3 regions of the Gluconobacter sp. ESL1110 genome follow, and region 2 is predicted to be linked to each of the others. Evidence: predicted binding sites of a transcription regulator. Region 2 holds the regulator's gene; each other region holds the start of a gene.
The links. The regulator LexA, encoded in region 2, represses DNA repair genes until DNA is damaged. The targets are predictions, from matches to a motif close to TGTTCTANNTANGTTC.
Positions count from the first base shown of each region.

Region 1: a site for LexA is predicted at 2,822-2,837, ahead of uvrA (excinuclease ABC subunit UvrA). Genes of this name have one in related genera too.
Region 3: a site for LexA is predicted at 2,588-2,603, ahead of AC3B6F_RS07765 (putative DNA modification/repair radical SAM protein). Genes of this name have one in related genera too.

Region 1 covers NZ_JBYLUK010000007.1:672,451-679,315, forward strand. The annotation lists gene uvrA (excinuclease ABC subunit UvrA) at 1-2,723, opposite strand, end outside; gene ssb (single-stranded DNA-binding protein) at 2,852-3,418, shown strand; gene AC3B6F_RS07170 (GNAT family N-acetyltransferase) at 3,480-3,947, opposite strand; gene AC3B6F_RS07175 (helix-turn-helix transcriptional regulator) at 3,944-4,741, opposite strand; gene AC3B6F_RS07180 (class I SAM-dependent methyltransferase) at 4,824-5,588, shown strand; gene gyrA (DNA gyrase subunit A) at 5,731-6,865, shown strand, end outside.
Region 2 covers NZ_JBYLUK010000008.1:137,347-144,211, forward strand. The annotation lists gene pyrG (CTP synthase) at 1-80, shown strand, start outside; gene kdsA (3-deoxy-8-phosphooctulonate synthase) at 77-901, shown strand; gene AC3B6F_RS09310 (DUF3429 domain-containing protein) at 889-1,458, opposite strand; gene eno (phosphopyruvate hydratase) at 1,476-2,756, shown strand; gene AC3B6F_RS09320 (FtsB family cell division protein) at 2,895-3,224, shown strand; gene rpmG (50S ribosomal protein L33) at 3,328-3,495, opposite strand; gene lexA (transcriptional repressor LexA) at 3,802-4,527, shown strand; gene AC3B6F_RS09335 (hypothetical protein) at 4,575-5,180, opposite strand; gene pgsA (CDP-diacylglycerol--glycerol-3-phosphate 3-phosphatidyltransferase) at 5,282-5,884, opposite strand; gene uvrC (excinuclease ABC subunit UvrC) at 5,993-6,865, opposite strand, start outside.
Region 3 covers NZ_JBYLUK010000007.1:790,346-797,210, forward strand. The annotation lists gene AC3B6F_RS07750 (M1 family metallopeptidase) at 1-313, shown strand, start outside; gene AC3B6F_RS07755 (flagellar biosynthesis regulator FlaF) at 418-831, opposite strand; gene AC3B6F_RS07760 (flagellin family protein) at 955-2,430, opposite strand; gene AC3B6F_RS07765 (putative DNA modification/repair radical SAM protein) at 2,608-3,840, shown strand; gene AC3B6F_RS07770 (UdgX family uracil-DNA binding protein) at 3,840-5,282, shown strand; gene AC3B6F_RS07775 (HlyD family secretion protein) at 5,527-6,624, shown strand; gene AC3B6F_RS07780 (DHA2 family efflux MFS transporter permease subunit) at 6,621-6,865, shown strand, end outside.

The DNA.
Region 1 (6,865 bases), on a different contig from region 2:
AGCCAGTCTGCCGTTTTGATGACTTCCAGATTGTGTTCGATGACCAGAACGGTATTGCCCTGATCGACGAGTGCGTGGAGTACTTCAAGCAGCTTGCGAACGTCTTCCGTATGCAGGCCGGTCGTTGGCTCATCGAGGATGTAGAGCGTGCGGCCGGTTGCGCGTTTGGCGAGTTCCTTGGAAAGTTTGACGCGCTGGGCCTCACCGCCTGAAAGCGTAGTTGCCTGCTGGCCGAGAGCGACGTAACCGAGGCCAACCTGCTGGAGAATGGCCAGACGATCACGGATTTTCGGGACGGCCTGGAAGAAGGGGAGCGCCTCGTCCACAGTCATGGCCAGCACGTCTGCGATGGAGTTGCCGCGGAACTTCACTTCCAGTGTTTCACGGTTGTAACGCGCGCCTTTACAGGTGTCACAGGTGACGAACACGTCCGGCAGGAAGTGCATTTCGATTTTCAGGACGCCATCGCCCTGACAGGCTTCGCAACGGCCGCCCTTCACATTGAAGGAGAAGCGGCCGGGTTTGTAGCCGCGCGCTTTGGATTCCGGCAGTTCGGCGAACCAGTCTCGGATAGGGGCAAACAGGTCCGTATAGGTGGCGGGATTGGAGCGCGGTGTACGCCCGATGGGCGACTGGTCGATCTCGATAATCTTGTCGAGATTGTCCACGCCTTCCAGACGGTCATAGGGTAACGGGGACTGGCTCGACTTCATGAGCTGTCTGGATAGGGCCTTGTAGAGCGTATCAACAACCAGCGTAGATTTGCCGCCGCCTGATACGCCCGTTACGGCAATGAATGTGCCGAGTGGGAAATCGACGGTCAGGTCTTTGAGGTTGTTGCCCTTGGCGCCGACGAGAGTGAGCGTTTTGTCAGATGTGCGACGGTTTTCCGGGACGGGGATGAACTTTCGGCCTGATAGGTAGGCGCCCGTCAGGCTGTCCTTGTTCTTGGCCACTTCTTTGGGGGTGCCTGTGGCGATGACGTTTCCGCCCCGCGTGCCGGCACCCGGCCCCATGTCGATCAGGTAGTCGGCAGCCCGGATGGCGTCCTCGTCATGTTCGACGACGATGACCGTGTTCCCGAGGCGCTTGAGGCGTTCCAGTGTGCCGAGAAGGCGCTCGTTGTCGCGTTGGTGCAGCCCGATGGAAGGTTCGTCCAGCACATATAGGACACCGGTCAGGCCGGAGCCGATCTGGGAAGCCAGACGGATGCGCTGGCTTTCACCGCCGGACAGCGTGGCCGATCCTCGGGAAAGCGTCAGGTAGTCCAGACCCACATCATCGAGGAAGTGCAGGCGGTCCGTAATTTCGCGGAGGATGCGGCGGGCGATTTCGGCCCGCTGAGGTGTCAGGGTTGCTTCGACGCCTGAGAACCAGTCGAGTGCCTTGCGGATCTGCATGTCCGAGGCTTCGGCGATGTTCAGGTCATTGACCTTCACGCAGAGTGCTTCTGGTTTCAGGCGCGCGCCATGGCAGACGTGACAGGGTTTTTCGGACTGGTAGCGCGACAGTTCTTCCCGCACCCACATGCTGTCCGTCTGGGCCATGCGGCGGCGGAGGTTTTTCAGCACGCCTTCGAAAGGCTTGGTTACGGTGTGGACTTTGTTGCCATCGCGATAGGGAATGGCAATCGCTTCTTTGGAACCGTTGAGGATCAGGTCGCGCGTTTCGGCTTTCAGGTCGCTCCATGGTGTATTCATGGTGTCGCCGCAGTGACGGGCGAGGGCGGCAAGCGTCTGGTCGTACCAATCGGTGCTGGCGCCTTTCCATGGGGCAATGGCGCCTTCGGCAAGTGTCAGGCTGTCATCCGGGACGATCAGATTGGCATCAAAATGCGTTTCTGTTCCGATACCATCGCAGGTTGGGCATGCGCCCATTGGCGCGTTGAAGGAGAACAGGCGTGGCTCGATCTCTTCAATCGTAAAGCCTGAGACCGGGCAGGCGAAGCGGGACGAGAAAACGATGTGGGCCGGGGCGGCCTTGTCGTCAGCGCGTTTGACTTCCTCGGCGTAGGCGAGACCATCGGAGAGTTCGAGGGCGGTTTCAAAGCTGTCAGCCAGGCGGGATTCCAGATCGGGTTTGACGACGATCCGGTCCACAACCACTTCCACGTTGTGGCGGGTTTTGCGGTTCAGTTCCGGGGCTTCGGCGATTTCGTAAAGCTCACCGTCTATTTTGACGCGGGTGAAGCCCTTGCGGGACAGTTCTGCGAGCTCGCGTTTGCAATCGCCTTTCCGGTCCCGGACGACCGGAGCGAGCAGCATCAGGCGCATGCCTTCCGGGAGCGACATGACCCGATCCACCATCTGGCTGACGGTCTGGGCTTCGATGGGCAGGCCAGTGGCAGGAGAATAGGGAATACCCACGCGCGCCCAGAGCAGACGCATATAGTCGTGGATCTCCGTGATCGTACCGACGGTCGAGCGGGGGTTTTTTGAAGTGGTTTTCTGCTCGATCGAGATGGCGGGGGAGAGCCCTTCGATGGAGTCCACGTCTGGTTTGCCCATCAGTTCGAGGAACTGGCGGGCATAGGCCGAGAGGCTTTCAACGTAGCGGCGCTGGCCTTCTGCGTAGATTGTATCGAACGCGAGCGAAGATTTCCCCGAGCCGGACAGGCCCGTGATGATCGTGAGCGAGTCACGAGGGATTGTGACGTCGATATTCTTGAGGTTGTGGGCGCGTGCGCCACGGACACGGATCGAATGATTGTCTGGAAAGCTCACGAAGACCCCGGGATGTGCAGAAAAGGCAATTGTGTTCGCAACGCGCCTGAACGGTGCTAGATCACTTTATAGATGGGTTTTCACGCCCTATATGAAAAGAACAATTCGAGAAAATTGGTTGGTACGGAATGGCAGGTAGCGTCAACAAGGTGATTCTGGTCGGGAATCTGGGCAAGGACCCGGAAGTCCGGAACACGCAGTCAGGCTCGAAGATCGTCAATCTGACGATTGCGACGTCCGAAACATGGAACGATCGTCAGAGCGGTGAGCGCAAGGAGCGCACCGAATGGCATCGTGTCGTGATCTTCAATGATCGTCTGGGCGATGTGGCAGAGCGTTTTCTGCGCAAGGGCCGCAAGGTCTATCTGGAAGGCGAACTGCGGACCCGGAAGTGGACCGATCAGTCAGGCCAGGAGCGTTACACGACTGAAGTGACGATCGATCGTTTCCGCGGTGAACTGGTGCTGCTGGATAGCAATCGCAGTGGCGGCGACGAGGGTGGCTTCGACGGAGGCGGCTCGTCTTACGGCGGTGGAAACAGCAACGGAGGCGGCTTTGGTGGCGGCAACCGGGGCGGTGGCTTCGGCGGCGGTAATGATGGCGGCCGTTCAGGTGGGTCGTCTGGCGGTGGTAACCGGGGTGGTGGCTGGGATGCGCCGCCGGATAACGATCTGGATGACGAAATCCCGTTCTGAGGGATGCGTTTGGAACCGGGCTGGCATGTCAGTCCGGTTTTTTTGTATCTGGTGCGTACGTTCAGAGGGTCAGATGGAAGAACTGGTTGAATTCGGAAGCCTCGTAGTCGCCGAAAGCTTCGCCGGGTTGGAAGCCTCGGGTTTGATACAGGGCTAGAGCGGGGTCAAAGGACGGCCCACGTCCTGTCTCAAGACTGAGTGTTTTCAGCTCTCCAGAGCGCGCTCTGTGGATAAGGTGATCCAGCAGAGTACTGGCGACGCCCTGTCTCAGAAAGTCAGGATGTGTGCGCATGGATTTGAGCTCGCCTGCCTGATCGTTCAGGCGTTTGAGTGCGCCGATTCCGGCTACGCGATCCTGTCGATGGACAGTCCAGACTTCGATTTCAGGTGCCATGAGGCCTGACAGGTCAAGGGCGAAGACGTGTCCGGCTGGGGTGTTTTCGTGCATTCCTGCGAGGTGAAGGGCCAGAAGGTCACGCGTTTGCGGGTTGGAAAAATCGGCGGGATGGAGAGTGAATGTCGGGGTCATGATGCGCTTGTCTGTTCAATTGCGGTCGGCGTCAGGATGACAAGTTTATACCCTGTGTGTTCTGCGGGGGTGAGAGTTATCTGTTCGTAGTTCAACACTCCACGGACTGGATGCTGGAAGCTGCGTTGGCCGCCTTCTCTGGGGAGAACACGCTGGTCCTGCCAGAAATGGAGAAACTCCTGGCTTTCAGCCTGAAGGGCAGAGGTCAGGGACTGAAACGCCGTGGTTCTGGCAAGGTGGGCTGTGTCAGCGCGGAATTCTGCGAGCAGGCGTCTTGAGCGGTCGGGCCAGTTCGTCAGGAATGTTTTCGCCTCAGGGTTCAGGAAAACATATCGGAGCTGGTTGGGCTCAGGGCTGTCCATCCAGCCTGTGAAGAGGTCTCTGGCAGGATCATTGGCACTCAGAACATTCCAGAGCGGGTCAAGCAGGTATGCCGGGCTTTTGATTTGTTTGGGCAGGTTCAGCAATGCGTTTGGCGTTGCGACTGAAGGGGTGATCTGGTGCGGATCGCGGAGTTCAGCAAGCGTGAAAAGATAACGCCTTTCTGTGGAAGACATTTGCAGGGCTGTGGCAATGCGCGACAGGCTCGCTGGAGAGCAAGTGACATCCCGGCCCTGTTCCAGCCATGTGTACCAGGTCGTGCTGATGCCGCAGAGTTGGGCGGCTTCTTCGCGCCGTAACCCAGGTGTTCGTCTGCGGTGAGGAATAACGAGAAGCCCGGCCTGTGATGGCGAGAGCTTTTCCCGTTGTGTGCGAAGAAACTGACCAAGGGTCTGGCGGCGATCTGTTGGCATAGTACAATTTATACCATGATAAATTAGGATCTTATACCACGCCTGGAATGTGGAAAGGGTGTTTTCAGAAGGAGAACAGTCGATGACGAAGCAGGCTGGGCAGTTTGCTGCCTCACACTATGAGGCGAGAGCCTCGGCTTATGTTGAAAGTACGGTTCACAGTCAGGGTGCTGATCTGGACGCCATTGTTCAGGCCGTTCAGGGACGAAGGCTTGAGCATGTTCTGGATCTCGGATGCGGGGGTGGTCATGTAAGCTATGCTGTGGCGCCTCATGTCGGGCGGGTTATGGCTTGTGACATTACACTGGGCATGTTGCAGGTTGTGCAGGATGAGGCATCCAGGCGTGGGTTGAGCAATATCGAAGTTCGTCACGCTTCGGCGGAAAATCTGCCGTTCGAAGATTGCGCATTTGATGCGGTGCTCTGTCGTTTTACGGCTCATCACTGGGATGGCTTTGAAGCAGGATTGCGTGAGGCTCGGCGGGTTCTGAAGCCCGGTGGTCTGGCAGTGTTTGTTGATGTGACGGCACCTGAAGACGCTGTTTCTGATAGCTGGCTTCAGACATTGGAACTCATGCGGGATATTTCGCATGTGCGGGATTACTCCATTGGGGAGTGGGTGAGCGCGCTGGGGCGGTCCGGCTTTTTGGTGAAGGGACTGACGCGCAGTCGTTTAAGGATGGCTTTTGAAAGCTGGGTCGCGCGGACGCAGACGCCTGTAGAACGCGTGGACGGGATCCGTTCGCTTCAGCGTGGGGCACCGGCCGTGGTTAAGGAACGGCTGGGGCTAGAAGAAGACGGCAGTTTCCTGCTGGACGTGACCGTTTTCACGGGAAGCAGGCCGTAATGGGGTAGGTGTGGCATGTGGGCGGCGCATGGGCTATGCTGTGCGGACTGTATTTTAGCGTGGTGGACCTGTCTTGACCGAGCTGAACGAGCCGACTGATCTTGTACCTTCCGATCGTCTTCCGGTGACGATCGAGGAGGAGATGCGCTCCTCCTATCTGGCCTATGCGATGTCGGTGATCGTCTCGCGCGCCCTGCCGGATGTGCGTGATGGCCTGAAACCTGTCCATCGCCGCATTCTGTATGCGATGCGCGAGAGTGGCTTTACGTCTGACAAGCCATACCGCAAGTCTGCCCGTGCGGTCGGTGACGTGATGGGTAAATACCATCCGCACGGTGACAGCTCGATTTACGATGCCATGGTTCGTATGGCGCAGCATTGGTCGATGCGCGTCAAGCTGATTGATGGTCAGGGTAACTTCGGTTCGGTCGATGGCGATAGCCCGGCCGCCATGCGTTATACCGAAGCCCGTCTGGCCAAGTCTGCGTCGTTCCTGCTTGATGATATTGAGCGGGATACGGTTGATTTCCAGCCGAACTACGATGAGAGCGAGCATGAGCCGAAGGTTCTGCCGGCGACATTCCCCAACCTTCTGGTGAATGGTGCTTCGGGTATCGCAGTCGGTATGGCTACGAACATCCCGACGCATAACCCTGGCGAAGTCATTGATGCTACGCTGGCGATGATTGCCAATCCGGCGATTGAGCTGGATGAGCTGATGCAGATCATTCCCGGTCCGGATTTCCCGACCGGCGGCATCATCATGGGCCGAAGCGGTATCCGTAAGGCGTTCGAGACGGGGCGTGGGTCTGTACCGGTTCGTGCGCGTGCTGAGATCGAAGAGATCCGCAAGGATCGTCAGGCGATCATCATCACGGAAATCCCGTATCAGGTGAACAAGGCGACGCTTCAGGAGAAGATTGCCGATCTCGTCCGCGCCAAGGAAATCGAAGGCATTTCCGATATCCGCGACGAGAGTGACCGTTCGGGAATGCGCGTTGTCATTGAGCTGAAGCGCGATGCGACACCGGAAGTCGTGCTGAACCAGCTCTATCGTTTCACGCAGCTACAGACGTCCTTCAGCGTCAATATGTTGGCGCTGGATGAAGGCAAGCCGCGCACGATGGGTCTGAAGGACGTTCTGGAGGCCTTTATCCGCTTCCGTGAAGACGTCATTCTGCGTCGTGCCCGGTTCGATCTGAACAAGGTTCGTGATCGTGGCCATTTGCTGGTCGGTCTTGTTCTGGCCGTCGCCAATATTGATGAAGTCATTGCAT
Region 2 (6,865 bases):
TGCTGTCCAAGCCATTTGATCCACACCCTCTCTTTGCAGGCTTCATCGGTGCAGCCCGCAAGCGGACGGAAAGTAAGTGAGCTTGCGGGTTGGCAATCTCGAGATCGGTCAGGACCGGCCCTTCACCCTGATTGCAGGGCCGTGTCAGATCGAATCCCGGGAGCATGCTGTGGAGATGGCGGATGCCCTTTCCACAGTGTGTCGCGAGCTTGACATCGGTCTGATCTACAAGAGCAGCTACGACAAGGCGAACCGCAGTTCCGTGAATGCGGCGCGCGGCGTCGGTATGGAAAAGGGGCTGGATATTCTGGCCTCCATCCGTGAGCGCTTTGACGTTCCGGTTCTGACGGATGTTCATTCTGCCGATCAGTGCGCTATCGCGGCGCAGGCGGTGGATGTTCTGCAGATCCCTGCATTTCTGTGTCGGCAGACGGATCTGCTGTTAGCTGCGGGTCAGACGGGTCGGGCCATCAACGTCAAGAAGGGGCAGTTTCTGGCTCCCTGGGATATGGCGAATGTTGCGGCCAAGCTGGCTTCGACGGGGAATGAGCGCATCATGCTCTGTGACCGTGGAACGAGCTTTGGGTACAACACGCTTGTTAGCGACATGCGCGGACTGCCGATCATGGCGCAGACGGGTTATCCTGTTGTTTTCGATGCTACCCACTCGGTTCAGCAGCCGGGCGGCCTGGGGGCTTCGACGGGTGGACAGCGGGAGTTCGTTGAACCCCTCGCCCGCGCTGCGTTGTCCATTGGTGTTGCTGCTGTCTTTATTGAGGCGCATCAGGACCCTGACAATGCTCCGAGCGATGGCCCCACAATGGTTCCTCTTTCGGAAATGAGAGGCCTTCTGACGCGCCTTAAGGCGTTCGACGCGCTGGCGAAGTCTTACAGCGTATAATTCTGCAACGGTGCGAGGGCTGCCATAAGGAGACTTATGACGGCTCCCGCTGTCAGCACGCCCCGTAAGGGCATGTAACCGGGTGGCAGCGCGCCATGCTTCCAGGCCACCCGTTCCACAGCAAACGTGGAAATGAAGCCGATGACCTCCAGCAGGTATCCGGCACGCAGGCCCCCCAATAGTCCGACGCAGAGTGAAAGCCATGCCCAGAGCGCAGGGCAGACTCCCAGAAGGAGTCTCTGACGATCACGATCTGCCGTTCCCTGAACTGTGATGATGTCAGGCCGCTCCATGGCTAACCCCCAATGGACAGCCCCCAAAAAGGACAGGATACACGCGCCGTACGCCAGAAGAATGACGGTCAGGTGCGGCAGTGGGGAGAAGAGCCCTGCCAGAAAAATCCAGCCTCCCAGCGTCAAAAACGGGAGGAGTCCCGCGAGACCAAGGATCAGGGCGAGAAAAGGAAGACGCATGTCGTCGATTGACCTTATGTTCTGATTTTGAGACGAAACGGTGATCCGTCCCGAACGGTTATGAGCCACACCCGGTTCACGCATATCCAGGAGAGCTTCCATTGAGCGCCATTGTTGATATCACTGCCCGCGAGATCCTGGACAGCCGCGGTAACCCGACCGTTGAGGTCGAGGTTGAGCTGTCATCTGGTGCCCGTGGTCGTGCCGCTGTTCCCTCTGGTGCTTCTACTGGCGCCCACGAAGCTGTCGAGCTGCGTGACGGGGACAAGTCCCGCTACAACGGCAAGGGTGTTCTGAAGGCCTGTGGGTTCGTTGAAGACGAAATCCTTGAAGTGCTGCAGGGCGCCGAATCTGAAGACCAGATCGCCATCGATAACGCGATGATCGAACTGGATGGCACGCCGAACAAGTCCCGCATCGGTGCGAACGCCATCCTTGGTGTTTCCCTTGCGGTTGCTAAGGCGACGGCCGAAGAGCTGGAACTGCCGCTCTACCGTTATGTCGGTGGCGTGTTTGCACACACCCTGCCCGTTCCGATGATGAACATCGTCAACGGTGGTGAGCACGCAGACAACCCGATCGACATTCAGGAATTCATGATTCAGCCCGTTGGTGCGCCAACGATCGCTGATGCTGTGCGCATGGGCTCTGAAATCTTCACCGCGCTGAAGAAGGGCCTGTCTGCTGCTGGTCACAATACGAATGTGGGTGACGAAGGTGGCTTCGCGCCGGGTCTGAAGTCTGCTGACGAAGCCCTGAGCTTCATCACGAAGTCCGTAGAGGCTGCTGGCTACCGTCCGGGTGATGATGTCACATTCGCGCTCGATTGCGCTGCGACAGAGTTCTACGCCGATGGCCGCTACAACCTGAAGGGTGAAGGCAAGGAATTCGATTCCTCGGGTATGATCTCTTACCTGGAAGAACTGACGAAGAAGTACCCGATTGTCTCCATCGAAGACGGTCTGGCAGAAGATGACTGGGAAGGCTGGGCAGAGCTGACCGCACGTCTGGGTGGCAAGCTTCAGCTGGTTGGTGACGATCTGTTCGTGACGAACCCTGAGCGCCTGCGTCGTGGTATCAAGGCTGGCACGGCTAACTCCCTGCTCGTAAAGGTCAACCAGATCGGCACGCTTACGGAAACGCTGGAAGCTGTCGAGACAGCTCACAAGGCTGGCTACACCTGTGTGATGAGTCATCGTTCTGGTGAGACCGAAGATGCCGTGATCGCGGATCTGGCTGTTGCGACCAACTGCGGTCAGATCAAGACGGGTTCCCTTTCCCGCTCTGATCGTACTGCCAAGTACAACCAGCTGATCCGCATCGAGCAGCAGCTCGGTAGTGCAGCCCGTTATGCAGGCCGCAGCATTCTCAAGAGCGCCTGATCAGAAAGCCGGCCCTCTCCTGGGCCGGCTTTTTTTGGCAAAATAATCTGGTGTCTTTTGACATGAATGATTGTTTCGCTCTGTCTCTCTGCGGTAGGCTGGCGGAACGTTTGTAAGCCAAGGGAGACTGTACCCCGCGTGAGACCTCTTCGACTCATCAAGCGCGCCATCCGTACGGTTGCGCCTCCAGTCCTTTTTCTGTCATTGACGGCTTATTTTGGCTGGAACGCTCTGCACGGAGCGCATGGTATTCGCGCGTATCAGGATCAGCTCGTTCTTCAGCAGCAGGCTCTTCAGGCTCAGCAGGATGCCAAGGATGAGCAAGCAGTCTGGCACCGGCGTGTGCTGGCTCTGAAGGAGAAGGCACTTGATGCTGATATTCTCGATGAGCGGTCACGGGCCATGCTAAATCTTACCAAAAATGGCGATATCGTTGTGCCCTACGGTCCGCACGACAAGCTTTTCTGAGGTCAGTTTTTGAAAGAACCGCTTAATCGGTTCTTTTTTTGTGGGTGCAACAAAAAAGGCGACCGTAAGGCCGCCTTTTTAAACTCGTATGATCCGCGAGGTCTTACTTGATCTTGGCTTCGCGGAAGGTCACATGCTTGCGAGCGACCGGGTCATACTTACGGACTTCCATCTTGCCCGTAGCAGAACGTGCGTTCTTCTTCGTGACATAGAAGTAGCCGGTGTCAGCCGACGAAACGAGACGGATCTGAATAACGTTGGTTTTTGCCATGATACCCTCGGGCTTGCGCCGTCCTGATGCCGCTCGCAAGTGTCAAAGCAGCAGGTTGATCTAGTTCGGCGCACCATGCTGATTTGTCTGTCTCAGGTCAAGGCTTTCTCGTGAAAATCCGCTGATAACGTGTCTTTTTTCGGAAAAATAATCAATTTTAGCCGCTAAAACTCATGTTTTCAGGACGTTGATGTCCTTGTGGTCCGGTAAAGAGGAACCTATAAAGAACAAAAGGGAGATACATGTTGGTCATGTGTTCTGCCTGTTTCAGATTATGCCTCCACCGAGGCGCACGGGAGCGCCTGTATGCTGACGCGCAAGCAGCACCAGCTTTTGCTATATATTGATGAGCACCTTCGTCGGACTGGGTATTCTCCCTCTTTCGACGAAATGAAGGATGCACTCGAGCTTCGCTCCAAATCAGGTATCCATCGCTTGATTTCCGCTCTTGAGGAACGGGGTTTTCTGCGTCGGCACCATCATCGTGCCCGAGCGTTGGAGGTTCTGCGTCTTCCTCATATGGGAATGGATGCGCCACATGCCGAGAACACTGTTGCGCAGGCTCCATTCGTGCCGACAGTTGTGGAAGGTGGTCGTCAGACTATGGAGGGGGCTTTTTCGGAAGCTCCGCGCTCGCCCGTCGAAGATGTGAGTGTTCAGATTCCTCTTTATGGGCGTATTGCGGCTGGCCTTCCGATTGAGGCGCTTCAGGATGAGAGTGCCCATATTCAGGTGCCCTCGTCCCTGCTCGGAACGGGCGAACACTATGCCCTGACCGTTGCGGGTGATTCTATGATCGAAGCCGGTATTCTAGATGGAGACGTAGCGATCATTCGTCGTGGCGAATTGGCAGATAATGGCCAGATTGTTGTGGCTTTGATTGATGATCAGGAAGTGACACTCAAGAAACTGCGTCGTCGTGGGTCTACGATTGCTCTTGAGGCGGCTAATCGGGAGTATGAAACTCGTATTCTTCCCGCATCACGCGTACGTATCCAAGGTCGTCTGGTAGCGCTATTTCGCCAGTATTGACGACGTGTTTCCTGCAAGTCCTTAAGGCTTGCAGGAAACGTAGAGTATTACTGTTTGGGTGATGACGGAACGCCGCGGACGACCCGGACTGTTCCGTCAGGCGCGATGAGTGTGCTCGTGCCATCCCCGTTCGGGATAATGATAGTCTTGTCAGGATTTTTTGACAGGAAATGAGGCGCATTATCGGGAACGCTTGTTGGAAGCGTTGGGACAAGATTGCTCCGGTCCAGAGATACTCCATGATGTGTATCGGAGCTTTCGCCAGCCGAGATGCTGTCTCCCGGTTTCATCTGATGACCCATAGCGCCCAAGGCGCCAGACCCGGCGATGCCACCCATAAACGTTTTATCAATGGAGGCGCCCCCGAAATAGGTTGCGGGGTCGCCCAAAGCGCGATTGAACACGCTGTCGGGGTTTTCAACATCTTTCAGGGTTGGGAGAGGTTGGGGAGAGCCAGGCCACATATTTCCGCCTTCCGGAAGGATCGGCGTGGAGGCAACTGTTTCTCCGCGAGCGCGGCGCAAGTTCTCGCTATCCCCACGTGGTGCGTTGGGATTGCCGCCTGACCATAGGGCTGTGTCATTAAAAAATTTGCCCATGCCCGAACAGCCACTCAGGGCGAGAGGTAATGCCAATAGAGCGGCCTTACGCATTGCATACTCCCATAAGGTCGATCCTTGACCTTTAGCGGTCATTGCGTGAAAGCGCCAGATGATGGGATGATAACTGCAATAATAATCGTGCACAGTCCGGATCAGGATACGATCTTCGAGGACTTGCGCGGATCAGATGCCATCATTCTGGAGAGGCCAACTGTAAGGTAGCCCCAGCCACTGAGAACTGTTGGAATAACAGAGATCCACAGCAGAATACCACCAATCAGCGTGGCGGGCAGAAAGGACAGATGAAGAGCGGCAGCGGCCTTGTCTCCACCAATCAGGAAGCCGATGGCGACCATCTGGATGCCGGTCTTCCATTTTGCCAAACGGGTAGAAGGAAGGGTTTCCCGCTGGGAAGCCATGTATTCACGCAGACCGCTCACGAGGATCTCGCGCAGCATAATGATGATCGCGGCGTAGAGCGAGAATACCGGAAGAACCGTCAGGCCAGCCAAAGCCAGTAGCAGGGCTCCTACCAGGAGCTTGTCCGCGATAGGGTCCATCATGCGCCCCAGTTCGGACAGCATCTGCCACCGGCGTGCCAGAGCGCCATCCAGATAATCCGTGATGCAGGCCGCCGTATAGACAACACAGGCTGCTACATTCCCCAGTGCGGAATGCAGGGCTAGCAGAGCGACCAGAACTGGAATGGCCGCTATGCGAAGCAGGGTCAGGACATTTGGCAGATCAGTGAGCATCGAAGGCAGTCTAGAACAGTTTGGCTGGTTCCGGTATGCGCCAATCTGATCGGGATGTGTGTATTTTTTGTGCCAAAAGGAGATGGAGCCCCGATCCTCACGGAAATGTCAGCTTTGCGTCCTAAGCCATTCAGGATGAAAATGTCCGTATATGGCCCTGGCAATGCCTGAACTTATTCCTGGCGCTGTTTCAAGCTCTTCAAGGCTGGCCTGTCTCACACTTTTTGCAGAGCCAAAGTGATTCAGAAGAGCTTTCTTGCGAGCCCCACCGATTCCCGGAACGTCATCCAGTTCTGATTTTCGCAGTCCTTTGGAGCGCCCTGCCCTGTGTGTTGTGATGGCAAAGCGATGAGCCTCATCGCGTAGGCGCTGGAGGTAGTAAAGAACCGGGTCTCGCGGTGGAAGCTGGAATGGGGGCTGGGTTTCCGTAAAGAACCATTCTCTGCCCGCGTCCCGATCCGGCCCTTTGGCAATCGCCACGATGGGAATGTCCGTCACGCCCAGATCATTCAGGACCGCGCGGACTGCATTGAATTGTCCCAGCCCGCCATCAATCAGCAGAAGATCCGGCCAATCTTCCGGTCTCTCGCCGTCTTCCTTGTCCTTGCCGAACCGACGTTCCATGACTTCACGCATCATGCCGAAATCATCTCCGGGAGTAACAGGCCCTTTAATGGCGTATTTCCGATAGGATCGTTTTTCAAACCCTTCCGGGCCGCCCACGACCATGACACCATAAGGTGCCTGCCCCATGATGTGTGAGTTGTCATAAGTTTCGATGCGTTTGGGCGTTTCTGGAAGGTTGAAAACCTTCGCTACCTCTTCAAGTAGCTTTTTCTGGCCCGTATTTTCCGCAAGCTTCCGTTCCAAGGCTTCGCGCGCGTTTAGGGTGGCGTGATCGACGACATTCTTTTTTTCGCCACGTTGTGGAAACGAGATTTCAACCTTCTGCTCACGCCGGATGCTAAGGGCTTCCTCAAC
Region 3 (6,865 bases), on a different contig from region 2:
GGATCTCTCTTGGTTCTGGCGTGGATGGTATTTCACCAATGCGGCCCCGGATTATGCTGTGGGGGCGGTTGAACAGCATGGAAATGATCCCGTATCCGTTCAGGTTTTCAACTACGGAACCTTGCCTCTTCCGGTTGTTCTGCGTGTTGAATATCAGGATGGTACAGTGGTGGACCGTCGTATCCCGACGGAAGCATGGCGCCAGACCAGCGATCTCAAGGTGACGTTTGAACCGCACGGTGCGGTGAAGGCCGTAACGTTGGACCCGGATCACGTTATTCCGGACATCGACCGGGCTGATAACCGGAAGTAAAATTTGACAGGCGCTGATGTGGAAAGCGTATCAGGGTCACAATAAAGAAAACCCCCTTCGTCAAATGGCGAAGGGGGTTTTCTTTACAAAAGGGGTTGGACCGCTCAGCCAACCATTTGAATGGCCATATGCCCTTCGGTAGGGGCGGAGGCTCCGTCAGGAGCGGCCGCTACTGGCGTCGGTGCCGAGAGACCTTCGATCATGTCCTCGTTAATGTCGATCAATGCCTTGAGAGGCGTGTCCGAATTCAGAGCTACGTTGGCGTAGCGCATAGACCAGGTGCCAACGGTTGTCAGGTCCTTGCGCAGGATCTCGTCCAGAGGGCAATCAACGCGCTGCACGCCTTGCAACAGAATTCCCCAAAGCTTGAGGTTTGTAGAGAGGGCAGACTGCCGGTCAGAGTGAGTCTTGGCTTTGGAAAGCAGATCGTTGACGTGTCTGAACGCCATGGCTTCCACTTCACGGGGAGGCAGATAAGTGCCGGACTGGTTCTGGTACTGTGACATGCCGTAGGTCACGAAAAGAGGCTCCTTTTCAAAAGGACGGTTTCAGATGTTTTCCGGTGAAAGCACTGAATGCGTCCGGAAAACGTCTGAAGCAGTCCGAAGAGGGGCACCGGAAGAACCGGTGCCCCACCATCATTAGCCGCGGAAGAGCGACATGATGTTGGAGGACTGCGAGTTCGCAATCGACAGGGATTGGATGGCCAGCTGCTGCTTCGTCTGCAGAGAAGTCAGCTTGGCGCTTTCCGCTGCAAGATCAGCGTCCGTCAGAGCGCCAACGCCGGTCGTCAAAGCGTCTGACAGGGTACTGTTGGACGTCTGAAGCTGCGTAACGGTGTTGGAGGCCACACCGATGCTGGAAGAAATGCGGCTCATCTTGTTGATAGCGCCGGTTACAGCCAGCTGAACAACATCCGTACCAGAGGTTGTGGCAACAGTGGAGGTTCCCGTGGCGTTTGTCAGGCTGACAGACGGCGTGGTTGCCGTTGCATCTGCTGCGTCGAGGTTGCCACCAGCAATCGTCAGGGTGCCATCGTTGGCCATCTGGGCACCATAACCAGCGTTACCAAGAGCTGTTACCAGCGTGGAGAGCTGATCGTTCTTCGTGGTGGTGGAAGATGCGCCGGAGACGTCAACATCGACAACCTGCGTCAGCGTCTTGGCATTGCCGTTGGCATCCAGATCACCAACCTTGGCGATGTTGTAGGTCATGTTGCCGCTGGCATCAGCCTTGGCTGTAATGCTGTCGCCATTGGTCAGAGAATAAGTTGTCGTGCCGTCAGAAGCCGTCTTGGACGTGGCGCCAGCAATTGTCAGGGCTCCGTTGGAGCCGACGGTTACCGAGGTCGTGTTATCTGTGAGGCCTGCTGCGATGGCAGTTCCAATGGATGTTGCGGCGCCATTCGTGGCATCACCCGGCTTGGAATCAAGCACGAAAGATGTCGTGATGGCAGGGTTGGAAGCGGTTGCATTTGCGCTGTCGGCGGAAGACTGGTTCTTCAGAGTCAGCGTCGTAGCGGTCGCACCTGTGCCAGCCAGCGCCGTGATGCCGCTCGTGGAAATCGTGACGCCCTTCATGTCCGTGCTCAGGCCCTGAAGGCCCAGACCCGTCGACGTGGCGTCAGCACCGTTCAGCGTGAACAGGTTGCCGTTGATGTCCTGCGCTGCGGAAATCTGCGTGTACTTGACGCTGTTGCTGGTAGAACCGGACAGCAGGTTCACGCCCTGGAAGGTTGAGTTGGACGTGGCAACGTCGATCTGAGACAGATAGCTGCTCAGCTGGGAGTTTAGCGTGTCCTGGTTCTCGCCGTTGTTGGCAGCATTCGTGACCGTTTCGGACATGCTGCTCAGGACGTCAGAGATAGAGGATGCCTGTTTCGTGGCGGTGCTGAGCACCTGACCAGCGAACTGAAGACCCGTGGAGACGCCGGACAGAGCCGAGATCTGGGAGTTCATCGTCTGGGAAATGGCGTAGATGGCCGGGCTGTCAGAAGCGGAGCTGACGCTCTTGCCTGTGGAGACAGCATTCTGCGTCTTGCTCAGCTGGTCCGTCGTCTGGTTCAGGACCTGAAGAGCCGACATGGCGGCTGTATTTGTATTGATGGACATGGACATCGAGATATTCTCCGTCGGTGCAGTTTTGCCCCTTCACGATAGTCTTTGAATGGTTAAGGGAACCTGAATCTGCATCGTTAAAAAACGATGACGAGGTCTGACGGAAAAATGGCAAACAACCGGTAAATTTCATGCAGTTCTTGCATTTCATGAGTAAGAACGAAATAAGAACATGGCATGAAGAAATCTCTGTCCGAACGTCTCGCGATTCTGTCCGATGCCGCGAAGTATGATGCGTCCTGTGCATCCAGTGGTTCCACGCGCCGGGACTCTGCCAAAACGGGTGGTCTTGGGTCCACAACCGGTAACGGAATCTGCCATGCTTATACGCCAGACGGCCGCTGCATTTCGCTTCTCAAAATCCTGCTGACCAACTTCTGCGTGTATGATTGCGCCTATTGCATCAACCGGTCTTCTTCAAACGTAGAGCGTGCCCGCTTCACTCCAGACGAAGTAATCTGGCTGACGCTGGAGTTCTATCGGCGCAATTGTATCGAGGGTCTGTTCCTGTCCTCGGGAATCATTCAGTCCTCCGATCACACCATGGAACAGCTTGTTCAGGTCGCGCGTGATCTGCGATTGAAGCATGGATTTCGGGGATATATTCATCTCAAGACCATTCCGGATGCGTCTCCCAAGCTTTTGGAAGAAGCAGGTCTTTACGCAGATCGCCTTTCCATCAATGTCGAGATGCCGACAGAAACGGGCCTCAAGAATTATGCGCCTGAAAAAGACGCAGGTGGCATCCGGCGTGCCATGGGAGACATGCGGCTCAAGATCGATGCGGCAAAGGAAAAAACGCATACAGGTCGCCGCGCAGCACGGTTTTCACCGGGTGGTCAGAGCACCCAGATGATTATCGGAGCCGATGCTGCGACGGATCGGGACGTTCTGGCCAGCAGTTCCGGTCTTTATGGCTCTTACGGATTGCGCCGGGTGTATTACTCGGCGTTCAGTCCTATTCCGGACGCATCCGCTATTCTGCCGGTTCGCAGTCCGCCACTTCAGCGCGAGCATCGGCTTTATCAGGCCGACTGGTTGTTTCGGTTCTATGGTTTTGAGTTTGGAGAACTGACGGCATCCCGGCCCGGTGGAATGCTGGATCTGGAAATCGACCCAAAGCTTGCCTGGGCTTTGGATAATCGTGCGCAGTTTCCGGTGGATTTAAACCGGGCGCCCAAGGAAATGCTGCTCCGGGTGCCCGGTCTGGGGGTGAAAACCGTTCAGGCTCTTCTGATGGCGCGGAAGCACAGGGCGATCCGTCTGGAAGATCTGGGACGCCTGAATGTGTCCATTAAAAAGGTGCGCCCGTTTGTGAAAGCAATCGGATGGAGTCCGGCCCGCCTGACAGATCGACAGGATTTGCGAACTCTGTTCCTGCCCGCGCCGCAGCAGATGAGCCTTCTCTGATGTCTGTTGTTGTTACTCTGGCAGACACCAGCGCGTTCGAACCCTGGCGCCAGACGGCGCGGGCCGCCCTCCAGCGTGATGTTCCTCCTGAGCAGATTGTTTGGCGGTTGCAGGGAAAGGACGCAGATCTTTTCTCCCGTGCGGAGACGACGTCTTTCGTAGGGAAAATCAAACGGGACGTCAGGTTGAAAGCCTCCAATCTGGCTGTCCTGAAAGATGTTCTGTGCCATTCCAGCCCGGAGCGGTTCGCGCTGGCGTATCGCTTGCTCTGGCGTTTGCAGGAGGATCCGGATCTTCTGTCCATTCCCACTGACCCGGACGTGGGTCAGGCCCGGCGCATGGTGCAGCAGGTTCGCCGGGCCGCGCATAAAATGACTGCATTTGTCCGTTTCCGGGAGCAGGATCCAACCGAAAACGGTCGACGACGATTCCTGTCATGGTTCGAGCCGGACCATCATGTGCTGGAGAAGGTCTCGTCCTTTTTTGCCAAGCGTTTCGCAGACATGGACTGGCTTATCCTGACACCAAGAGGTTCCATAAGCTGGGATGGCACCACGCTGAACTGTTCGTTTACACCGTGTGCAAAGCAGGCTCTTGAGGATAATGTCGAACAGTTGTGGCAGACCTATTATGCCTCGACTTTCAATCCGGCCCGTGTTCGCACAAAAGCCATGCGAAATGAGATGCCACGCCGGTACTGGAAGAATCTGCCGGAAGCCGCCCTGATTCCTCAGCTCGTGGCGGAAGCTGAAAAGCGTGTTGCGGAAATGGCTGCGAGAGAAGCGTTGCCTGCGCCAAAATTTCATCAGGCCATTCAGGCCAGACAAAGTGCTATCACCATTCAGGCCCATGTTCCCGGGAGTATGACGGAGCTTGCACAGGATATTCGGGCCTGCCGGGCCTGTTCTTTGCAGTGTCACGCTACACAGGTAGTGTTGGGAGAAGGGCCGGAAACGGCGAAGGTGATGATTGTAGGGGAGCAGCCTGGAGATCAGGAAGATCTGGCAGGTCGTCCGTTCGTGGGACCAGCCGGGCAGCTTTTGATGAGATGTCTGGAGGAAGCCGGTGTGGCACGCGAGGCGCTTTATCTGACGAACGCCGTCAAGCATTTCCGATTTACGGTCAACAGTCGACGGCGCATCCACCAGACACCGGGTGTCGAGCATATTTCTGCCTGTCAGCCATGGCTCAAGCGGGAAATTGCCCTGGTGAAGCCGAGACTGATTGTCTCACTTGGGGCAACGGCTCTGCGAGCGGTGAGTGGTCCCTCAGATCGGTTGAAAGACGTCCGTGGCACCCTGCGAGAGCATGCAGGCGAGGGGTGGGCGCATCTCACTCTGGCCCACCCTTCGTGGATTCTCCGTCTCGGACCGACAGACCAGGCGGAGCGGGAGCGTCAGGCCCTGATTGCCGGGCTGAGTAAGATCAAGGGTGTTCTCTGAAAAAGACACATGGTCAGAGGATTGCGCTGACCCTTTCTTGAAGAGCGAAAAATTTCTTTTTGTGAGGCTGCGACGAAAAAGAAAAAGCGTTCCCTCCAGAAAGGAAACGCATCAGTTTTTTCCGGCTTGAAGGCTGAGAGACGATATGTCATGGATGACCGAACCGATCGGTCAATGGGCCCGTTACAGGGTACTCTTCCAGCCGGTCACTTCGGACAGACCCGTTAAAGCGAGAGAGACGATAATGGCGCAAGGCGACCAGGCGCAGGCCGACCAGCAGTCCGGAGCGTCCGGAAAACCGCAGAAAAAGCGCAATCCACTTGTCAGGATTATTCTGATTCTGGTGGTTGTTTTGGTTCTGGTCGGAATTGGTCTCTACCTTTTCCTGACCCGTAATAATATTGAGACGGACGACGCCTATACGGCAGGCCGCAAGGTTGCCATTGCCCCGCATGTGAACGGCTACGTCACCCAGCTTCTGGTGAACGACAACCAGTATGTTCATCGTGGCGATCTGCTTCTGACCATCGATGACCGCGACTACGCGGCATCCCTTCATAAGGCTCAGGCGGCTATTCACCAGGCTGAAGCCAACATGCAGGCTTATCAGCTGATGGTTGAAGTCGCCCATAAGAACTACCCTGGTCAGCTCGTTACAGCGCAGGGTAATCTTGCGGCAGCACAGGCTCAGTTGACGAAGGCCGAGGCGGACTACAAGCGGCAGCGGAGTGTGGCTCGCGCCGCGACATCGCAGCAGGACATTGACTACGCTCGTGCAGCGCTTGAAGAAGCCCGCGCCCGTGTTGTTCAGGCGCAGGGCCAGTTAACGCAGGCTGAGCCGGTCAAGGCGAATGTTGCCAATGCTGATGCGCGTGTCACTCAGGAGCAGGCCAATCTTGATTCTGCCAAGGCCTCTCTGGAGCAGGCGGAACTGAATATGGAATGGACGCAGGTTCGCGCGCCGAACGATGGCTGGGTATCCCAGCGTAGCGTCGAGCGTGGCAACTTCGTTCAGACCGGACAGCAGATGTTCTCTATTGTTGAGCCGGAAGTTTGGGTTGTCGCCAACTACAAGGAAACGCAGCTGACGCATATGCGTCCGGGCCAGAAGGTGGATATCGAAGTCGATGCCTATCCGCAGCTCAAGCTTCAGGGCCATGTGGATTCCATTCAGCTTGGCTCGGGTGAATCCTTCAGCACGTTCCCGCCGGAAAATGCGACGGGTAACTTTGTGAAGACGGTTCAGCGTATTCCGGTGAAGATCCTGATCGACAGTGGTCTTGATCCTCATCTGCCGCTGGCTCTTGGTATGTCTGTTGTTCCCACGGTCTACGTAAAATGAGCGATACTGCCGGGCATCAGGACTGGAAACCCAGTCATAATCCGTGGCTTGTGGCCATTACGGTCACGCTGGCGGCCTTCATGGAGGTGCTGGACACCACCATCGTCAACGTGGCGCTGCCACACATCGCGGGATCGCTCGGCAGTTCCTATGACGATGCCACTTGGGCGCTGACGTCCTATCTGGTGGCAAACGGTATCGTTCTGACGATTTCCGGCTGGCTCTCGCGGCTGTTCGGGCG